3 regions of the Kosakonia pseudosacchari genome follow, and region 1 is predicted to be linked to each of the others. Evidence: predicted binding sites of a transcription regulator. Region 1 holds the regulator's gene; each other region holds the start of a gene.
What was found. Region 1 encodes LexA, which represses DNA repair genes until DNA is damaged. Its sites were predicted from a motif close to TNCTGTATGTACATACAGNA; they were not measured.

Region 1 (3,285 bases):
AACACGGTGGAATAGAGCTTGTTGCCTTTAAAGGTGCGGCGAATGAAGAAAGCGCCCAGCCGGCGGAAAATCGGTCCGGCGGGCCAGAAATTCAGGTTGATACCAGCAGCGATATGCGGCGGCACCAGCCCCTGGTGATAGAGCACATAGGAGAGCAGCAGGTAGTCCATATGGCTACGGTGGCAGGGCACATAGACAATTTCGTGGCCGTCATGCGCCAGCTGGCGTACGCGCTCTGCATTATGCACGTTGATACCCTGATAGAGACGGTTCCAGGTAAAACCCAGAATGCGGTCGGTCAGGCGAATCATCTCGTAGGAGAAGTTCGCGGCAATCTCTTCCATCAGCGCGATGGCGTTTTGCTGCGCCTTATCATGGGAGATTTTTTTGCTGCGCGCTTCATCTTCAACGGCGCGGGCAATCGCTTTGGACGAGAGTAATTTGTTAAACAAATCCTGGCGAGCCGGCAGTCGTGGGCCTACCGCAGCCAGACGCTGGCGGGCAAAGTGCATACGCGCCACGCGCGCCAGTTTCTGCGCGATAATTTTATCGGTGCCGTGCTCGGTCGCCATCCGGCGCAGCGAAACCGGTGGTGAAAAACGCACAAAGCTGTCGCGGCCAAGCCAGGAAACCGCAAAGAATTTCTGGATGCCATTCAGCATGCGCAGCGGCGGGTTAATTTCGCCTTTTTCACGCCCTGGCGAACGACCAAACATCACCGATACCGGCACCATTTGCACATCCAAATCGGGATGGCTGCGATGTAAATCCAGGTAGTCGTGGAACAGCTTGATCGACTCTTCTTTCGGCGCGTAATACGTGAACACACGCGGGCCGCCGTGGATAAACACGAAACGCGGCAGCAAAGCGCCGTCGATTTCCAGCGGTTCCAGGGGATCGGGCAGCTCATGCGCCAGACACTGCGCGCGTAAAGTCAGTAAATCTGCCTTTGAGTTATAAGGCAGCACATACATGATGGGGCGTGATGTATCGAGACCCAGTTCCTGTGCAGGTTCTGCGGGAATCGATTTACTTTTTACCAGCACGCTTAATGGTAAATTCAGTAATTTGTAGTAAATTCGTGGCCAGCCGGACATAAAGGATGTAAAGCCTCTGGTTAATAGTGCCATTGCGCCGCAAGAATATCAGAAAGCGCACATAATTTCTGTTGTACCGCTGCGCGCTTGCTGAGACATTGACGCCAATTTAATAAAAAGGTTCTTTTAAATGGCTAATAATACCACCGGTTTCACCCGGATCATTAAAGCCGCTGGATATTCCTGGAAAGGCGTTCGCGCCGCCTGGATTAATGAAGCGGCATTTCGTCAGGAATCCGTTGCGGTTATCCTGGCAATTATAATCGCTTGCTGGCTCGATATTGACACAATGACGCGCGTACTGCTGATTGGTTCTGTGACGCTGGTGATGATTGTCGAAATTCTGAACAGCGCCATCGAAGCTGTGGTAGACCGTATTGGTGCGGAATTCCATGAACTTTCCGGGCGGGCGAAGGATATGGGGTCGGCGGCGGTGCTGATGTCCATCCTGCTGGCGCTCTTTACCTGGATCGCATTACTCTGGTCACATTTTGGATAACGCTTCCAGAATTCGATAACGCCCTGGTTTTTTGCTTAAATTTGGTTCCAAAATCGCCTTTAGCTGTATATACTCACAGCATAACTGTATATACACCCAGGGGGCGGGATGAAAGCATTAACGGCCAGGCAGCAAGAGGTGTTCGATCTTATTCGCGATCGCATCACTCAAACCGGTATGCCACCAACGCGTGCGGAAATCGCACAGCAATTGGGGTTCCGTTCCCCAAATGCGGCGGAAGAACACCTCAAAGCGCTGGCGCGCAAAGGGGTTATCGAAATCGTTTCGGGCGCATCACGCGGCCTTCGCCTGCTGCTTGAAGAAGAAGAGGACGATATTGGCTTACCGCTGATTGGTCGCGTCGCTGCGGGTGAGCCGCTGCTGGCGCAGCAGCATATCGAAGGTCATTACCAGGTCGATCCGAGCCTCTTTAAACCTCATGCAGATTTCCTGTTGCGCGTTAGCGGCATGTCGATGCGTGACATTGGCATTATGGATGGCGATCTGCTGGCGGTGCACAAAACGCAGGATGTGCGTAACGGCCAGGTTGTTGTTGCGCGTATTGAAGACGAAGTAACGGTCAAGCGTTTGAAAAAACAGGGTAACACCGTCGAACTGTTGCCGGAAAACAGCGAGTTTTCTCCGATCGTCGTCGATCTGCGCGATCAAAACTTCACCATCGAAGGGTTAGCGGTCGGTGTCATTCGTAATGGCGCGTGGCTGTAACGCACATTCGTTTTGCTGCGGGGCTGATTCAGGTTCCGCAGCGATCTCTTCTTTTCCCTCACTCACTTTTACATGCATACCATGCCACTGCTAACCGGGTCCGATAAAGCGCTCTGGCGACTTGCGCTGCCGATGATCTTCTCGAATATCACCGTCCCATTGCTGGGTCTGGTGGATACGGCTGTGGTGGGGCATCTGGATAGCCCGGTTTACCTGGGCGGTGTGGCGATTGGCGCAACGGCGACCAGTTTCCTCTTTATGCTGCTGCTCTTTTTGCGCATGAGCACCACCGGCCTGACAGCTCAGGCATTCGGCGCGAAAAATGCGCCCGCGCTAGCGCGGGCGTTAGTCCAGCCTTTGCTGCTGGCGCTTGGGGCCGGTGTGTTGATTGCGCTGCTGCGCACGCCGCTTATCGACCTGGCGCTGCATATCACCGGCGGTAGCGAGGCGGTACTGGAACAGGCGCGGCGGTTCCTTGATATTCGCTGGTTGAGTGCACCCGCTTCGCTGGGCAATCTGGTATTGCTCGGTTGGCTGCTCGGCGTACAGTATGCGCGCGCACCGGTGATATTGCTGGTGGTGGGGAATCTGCTCAATATCGTGCTCGATCTGTGGTTGGTCATGGGGCTGCATATGAATGTGCAAGGCGCGGCACTTGCCACGGTCATCGCGGAATATGCCACTTTCGCCATTGGCTTATGGATGGTGCGACACGTACTGGTGATGCGCGGCATTTCATTGCTGACGCTGAAAAATACCTGGCGCGGCGGCGTGCGGCGTTTGCTGGCGCTGAACCGCGATATCATGTTGCGTTCGCTGCTGCTGCAACTCTGCTTTGGTTCGATAACGGTGTTTGGCGCCCGCCTCGGGGATGAGACAGTGGCGGCAAACGCGGTACTGATGATGTTTTTGACCTTTACCGCCTATGCGCTGGATGGTTTCGCGTATGCGGTTGAAGCGCAT
Region 2 (3,285 bases), 1.2 Mb from region 1:
CCTTAAATTGTTGCATCAGATTGCCCTCCAGAATACCGGTGGGCAGTGTGTCAGGCGTACGTTAAGCCAACATTAAGAGAGCCCCGACAGGCTCTCTTTTTTGTTATTTTGTGCTGTCACGTCACCACGCTGATTTCAGGATGCGGCAATAAACAGCTCGCGCAACTGGTGCAGTTGGTCGCGTACTTTCGCCGCCTCTTCGAACTCCAGGTTCTGCGCATGCTGCATCATCTGGCCTTCCAGCTCGTGGATTTTCTGCTGCAGCGCTTTCGGCGTTAACGCCAGTTCAGCCGCTTCCACCTGCGCAGGTGTGCGTGTTTTACCACGCCCTTTCGCACGCGTCTTCGCCAGCCCTTCGCCAAGCGCCAGAATATCCACCACTTTCTTATTCAGACCCTGCGGGGTAATGCCGTGCTCTTCGTTATAGCGCTGCTGTTTTTCACGACGACGCTCGGTTTCACCAATCGCTTTCGCCATCGACGGCGTGATTTTGTCACCATACAGAATCGCTTTACCGTTGATGTTACGCGCGGCGCGGCCAATCGTCTGGATGAGTGAGCGCTCAGAACGCAGGAAGCCCTCTTTGTCGGCATCCAGAATCGCCACCAGCGAGACTTCCGGCATATCCAGCCCCTCACGCAGCAAGTTGATGCCGACCAGCACATCGAACTCGCCAAGGCGCAAATCGCGGATAATCTCCATACGTTCAACCGTGTCGATATCCGAGTGCAGATAACGTACCCGTTCGCCGTGCTCTTCCAGATATTCCGTGAGATCTTCCGCCATGCGTTTGGTCAGCGTCGTCACCAGCACACGTTCGTTAATGGCGGCACGCTGGCGAATTTCAGAGAGCAAATCGTCCACCTGTGTCGCCACCGGGCGCACTTCAATTACCGGATCGAGCAGGCCGGTCGGGCGCACCACCTGATCAATCACTTCGCTGCCCGATTTCTCCAGCTCGTAATTGCCCGGTGTCGCCGAAACATAAATCGACTGCGGTGCCAGCGCTTCAAACTCTTCAAACTTTAACGGTCGGTTATCCAGCGCCGACGGCAGGCGGAAACCATACTCCACCAGCGTCTCTTTACGCGCGCGGTCACCACGATACATCCCGCCGATCTGCGGAATAGTCACGTGTGATTCGTCGATTACCAGCAGACCATCGGCGGGCAGGTAGTCGAACAGCGTCGGCGGCGGCTCGCCCGGCCCGCGCCCGGAAAGATAGCGCGAGTAGTTTTCAATCCCCGAGCAGTAGCCCAGCTCGTTCATCATCTCGAGGTCGAACTGCGTACGCTGGCTGAGCCGCTGCTCTTCCAGCAGTTTATTATTTTCCAGCAGCGACTTACGGCGTTCGGCCAGCTCAACTTTGATCTCTTCCATCGCCTGCACGATCCGCTCGCGCGGCGTCACATAGTGCGTTTTCGGGTAGATTGTGAAGCGCTGAATGCCCGACTCAATATGGCCGGTCAGCGGATCGAACAGCGACAGACGCTCAACCTCTTCATCGAATAATTCGATACGCAGCGCCAGATCGTCAGATTCCGCCGGGAACACATCGATAACTTCGCCGCGCACGCGGAACGTGCCGCGCTGGAACGCCTGATCGTTACGGGTATATTGCAGCTCCGCCAGGCGGCGCAGGATCGCGCGTTGATCGATGATCATGCCCTTAGTCAGGTGCAGCATCATTTTCAGATAGAGATCCGGATCGCCCAGACCATAGATGGCAGATACAGAAGCCACCACAATCACATCGCGACGCTCCAGCAGCGCCTTCGTCGCTGACAGACGCATCTGCTCAATATGTTCGTTCACCGAGGCATCTTTTTCGATAAAGGTGTCAGAACTTGGCACATACGCTTCCGGCTGGTAGTAGTCGTAGTAAGAGACGAAATACTCGACCGCGTTCTCCGGGAAGAACTCTTTCATTTCACCGTACAGCTGCGCGGCCAGCGTTTTATTCGGTGCCAGCACCATTGTCGGGCGCTGCAGATCGGCAATCACATTGGCGACGGTGAATGTCTTCCCTGACCCCGTCACTCCGAGTAACGTCTGGTGCGCCAGGCCGTCTTCCAGACCTTCCTTGAGGCGGCGGATAGCTTCAGGCTGATCGCCGGAGGGACGAAAAGCGGAATTCAGTTTGAACGGTTTACTCATGAACGGCTACCTGATGAAGGAATGAGCGGGCAGGTAACACATTTTACTCACCCTGTTCACTTTTGCCAATAAATAACACTGGATGAAAAAACAGTAGCGAAACAGGCAATTTGTTCTACTCCCCGTTAGGGCGCCGCTTCTCCCGTCAAATTTCAGCGCGGACAAGATAAAACACTAACCCTTTCAGGTTATCCCCAAAATTTTTCCTCTTTTAACATTTGTCAAGCGAGCCTTTGAAAGTTTTGTGGCAGCGAGTGACACTTTTCTTACAGGCATTGCTTTTATATAACCTTTTGATTATTAAAAATAATTACAAAAAGACGTGTTTAACACCAATTCAGGCGAAACCCGCGTCCCTTCTCGCTTGCCGCATGTTTTCTAACTCTAATACACAAGGTTATCCACAGGAATAGTGGATAACTGCCGCCAGGCCGGATACCTCGCCTTCCCGCCAAATCCCATTTTGTCCCAGGCGAGTGCCGCTAAAAATTTTTTATCATTTCTTTTTGATAATTATCGGCAAACGAAACGCAGGATCCGCATGAGATCGTTCTCACAGATCCTGCTATTGCTGCACCACAACTCAACACTGCAAGCACTGGCAAAGTGCAGAATTTTTACCTGGCTTCTTCCCTCCTCACGTTTTAAAAGCCACTTTTCTCAGCGGCATCCGAAAAAAAAGCCTTTTTTATGTTCTGGCAAGCCTTTTGCAGAATCATCAAAGTCATCAGATCCGAACAAGGAGCGGACAATGTTGAGCTTACGGGCAGTAAACCAGTATTACGGTAATCAGCATACATTGTGGAATGTCGACCTCGATTTATCCCCCGGGGTCTGCACATCAGTTATTGGGTTGCCAGGCATGGGCAAGACGACACTGGTGAATTGCATCACTGGCTATTTACCCATTGAAAGCGGCAGCATGATTTGGCAGGACGCGGGCGCACCGCCGTGCGACTTGCTCTCTCTGCAAGCCGAACACCGCAGCGCCATCGGCATCAGCTATGTGCCGCAGGACAGGCGGATTTTTTCGCAACTTACCATTGAGGAAAATCTGCATGTCGCGATGCGCGCCGGCAGGGAGCCGGGCAGCGCAGTGCGGCGGGATATTTACGATTTGTTCCCCGA
Region 3 (3,285 bases), 1.4 Mb from region 1:
CACCACCAGCGAAGACCGGGGAAACACCGGTATCGTGATCTTTGAAGCCCTGGTTGTTCTGAGCGTCTGCACGCCAAACCATACCACCCAGACGGGTGTACAGGTCCAGATCGTCAGTTACCGGGTAACCCAGTTTAGCAGTCAGCTGAACGCCCTGAGCTTTGAACGCGCCGTTAACGGTGTCGCCTTTGTACGGCATACGACCCAGCCAGTCATAGCCCAGTTCGAAACCTACGTACGGGTTAACCTGGTAGCCACCGAACGCACCAGCACCCAGTTGGCTTTCGTGGGTCGGGCCATCGTTCTGCCATACCGCACCTTTGTCATGATACTGGGACCAACCCAGTTTACCACCTGTATACCAGGTGTTATCTTTCGGAGCGGCCTGCGCTACGGTAGCGAAACCAGCCAGTGCCACTGCAATCGCGATAGCTGTCTTTTTCATTTTTGCGCCTCGTTATCATCCAAAAATCGCCATGGGAATCTCTTTAGAGAAGCCACGGTTAAATCCTTCACCGGGGGCATTGCTCACTGACAACTCTGCAGATATCTTTACCGATATCTTTGGCTTATGCCGAGCACCCCTGGCGATGTAAAGTCTACAACGTAGTTGGAAACTTACAAGTGTGAACTCCGTCAGGCATATGAAAAAAAAGACTTTGTATACACAATATTTAACACTTCTGATGAATCTTTCGCCACGGCTATTTCCGTACAAAGCGCGCTACACAGGCTTTCGCGCTGTATTTTGACGATAAATTTGAACACCTGTACTTACGCAAAAAACATCCTAGGAAAACTCCTAAATTTACTCAATGATACAAATTTGAGTGAATTTTTATCCCGGAAAGCTGTCTCGCAGCCAGAGGATCGTGGCGTATAGGTCGCATAACGAAGCCTATCGCATTGCCTTCTTCTGCCGCCATAGCTAATTGGCGATGTTCCTCAGCCGTCAGTTCTTCAGAATGCCAGCCAATAACAACGCTATAGTTACCGGTGCGCAATGCACGAATCATTGAGTCCAACGTTACGCTTGGAGAGAGTTGGTTCACCTGCATCACCTTGCTGAGGGGTAACCCGGCGGATTGTACCCATTCACGGCTGAGTTTTTGTTGAGGTGTCAACCACAGTTGCCAACGGGATTGTTGCCCGAGCTGCTGCAGCAAAGGCAGCAAAAGAAGCTGGGTCATCCAGGGCTGGTCTTCACGATAGACCATTTCGCTAATCAGCCCGGTAGTGATGCTGGAAGGCTCAACGTGGTTTAATTTGTTGAGTGTAGAAGCGAGTGTTGACGAACGATTAGCATAGCCTGAAGTGTACATAATCAATCCAGCCCTGTGGGTTACTGTATGTTTATACAGTAACCTTTACATGCTCAGAGATCAACCTCATTTTCGGAAACTATCTCGCATTTTTGTTTTGTCCCTGCCGTGTAATGAAAAATTTGCTTGCCGTCTTGCTCACAGTTGCCTATGTTCCTGCGTAGTGGTTTCAGTAATTTAAATCTGGCTTTTACTATGTGATTTATAAGGCAAAAATCATGGAAGACCTATCTTATCAACGGATATATCAGTCGCGCGAATACCTCATGCCTCTCGGCACAATTTGTCACCGCGCTCATTTTGGCGGTTACAGCTTGTCAGTGGATAAAACTGTTTTCGCAATGGTTGCAGAGGGGGAACTCTACCTTCGTGCTTGCGACGAGAGTGCGCAATATACGGTTACGCAAGATGCCCCTTTACTGGTATTCAACAAACGTGGGCGTCAGGTTTCGTTAAATTACTACTTCGTGAGCGAGAGTGTGTGGCGCGATCGTCCGTTACTTCTGCAACTTTCGGCTCTTTCACTTGATGCTGCGCGGCGTGATAAAGATCGGCGCAGTGCCAGAAAACGGTTGCGCGATCTGCCTAACCTTACTTTTCAACTTGAAGTTCAACTCCATGAAGCTGGTGTACTGGATGCACATACACTGCGAATGCTCGGAGCAAAAGCTTGTTGGCTTAGATTGAGAAAATCAAACAAGCATCTAAGCGCGAAAGTGCTTCTTGCACTAGAGGGCGCAATTGTTGGGCTTCACGAAGCGGCGTTACCGGCGCCGCGACGCCGGGAACTGATGGAGTGGTTTAACGGTGTAATCAAGAAAGGAGCGAGTCCTTACTGAGTAAGTTGGCTTTTCAGACGGCACACTTCAGGCAATAAAGCGATCAGCAAGCCAATCTGTTGCAGTACCAGTGGCTCTTTGCTATCCGGTCGCGGCTCCAGGTGTTTAATGCGTTGGGATAGATCGGCAAGGGTATCCTGAACACGTTTTTGGTCTGCTGGCAGGTGATGCAGGGCATCGTCAACATAGCAGACTGCATCATCAAGCAAACGTAGGATATCCGGCTGGGTGAGCTGCTCACGATGTGCGCCAAGTGCGGAAATATAACTGGTAAAGGTATGATTCAGACATAATAAACGGAACGCGGCATCGCGAAGTTCAGGTGAGGTTCCGGGTTCGGAAGACATATTTGAAACGACCGATGCCAGTTCAGCGTCACGGTTATAAGCATTACGTCTGGCGATGCGGTAAGCAAGCCGGTTATCGCGTCCCTGATGGTACTGTTCAAGAATGGCATCAAGGTAGCGGCAGTTAGCGTCAAAGGCTTGCTCAGTGACGCGGGGCAGGTGTCGAAAACGCCAGTCCGGCCAGATAAAACTCACCGCCGCCCAGGCGATAGCACAACCTATAAGCGTATCGATAATACGCGGAAGCGCGACTTCATATCCTTCGCCCAGTAAGTTAAAGCACAACAACACCAGTAAAGTGATAAACATCGTGGCATGCGCGTATTGCACTGTTCGAAATGCGAAAAACAGTACGCCGGTGATGACGATGAGTATCAGTTGCCCTTCATGTGAGGGAACGAAATAAAGTACCGGTAATCCGATCGCAACCCCAATCAGCGTACCAATAACGCGTAGCGTCAGGCGATGGCGAGTGGCGTTATAGTTCGGCTGGCAGACAAACAGACTGGTCAGTAAGATCCAATAACCATGCTGTAGCCCGGTTATTTGGATAAAAGCATAACCGAGGCATAACACCACCGACATACGCACTGCGTGGCGAAAGAGTGCGGATTCAGGCGTTAAATTATTACGTAACCGCTGCCGCATATCGTTGAACCCACTAAGGCTATCATCCGAAAGCTGATTTTCAGTGTCATTCGACAATGAGGGTTGTGGTTGCCCTGATTCAATAGTTGCTAACTGAGCGTCAATCGCCCTTAGGTTATCCAGAAGAAA

Region 2: the regulator LexA is predicted to act here: its motif matches at 2,234-2,253, upstream of uvrB (excinuclease ABC subunit UvrB).
Region 3: the regulator LexA is predicted to act here: its motif matches at 1,344-1,363, upstream of sulA (SOS-induced cell division inhibitor SulA).

The regions. Positions count from the first base shown of each region.
Region 1 covers NZ_CP063425.1:309,173-312,457, forward strand. The annotation lists gene plsB (glycerol-3-phosphate 1-O-acyltransferase PlsB) at 1-1,097, opposite strand, end outside; gene IP581_RS01450 (diacylglycerol kinase) at 1,228-1,596, shown strand; gene lexA (transcriptional repressor LexA) at 1,705-2,322, shown strand; gene dinF (MATE family efflux transporter DinF) at 2,404-3,285, shown strand, end outside.
Region 2 covers NZ_CP063425.1:1,494,976-1,498,260, reverse strand. The annotation lists gene uvrB (excinuclease ABC subunit UvrB) at 136-2,157, opposite strand; gene IP581_RS06965 (ABC transporter ATP-binding protein) at 2,909-3,285, shown strand, end outside.
Region 3 covers NZ_CP063425.1:1,722,727-1,726,011, forward strand. The annotation lists gene ompA (porin OmpA) at 1-445, opposite strand, end outside; gene sulA (SOS-induced cell division inhibitor SulA) at 813-1,322, opposite strand; gene IP581_RS07975 (TfoX/Sxy family DNA transformation protein) at 1,541-2,161, shown strand; gene yccS (YccS family putative transporter) at 2,155-3,285, opposite strand, start outside.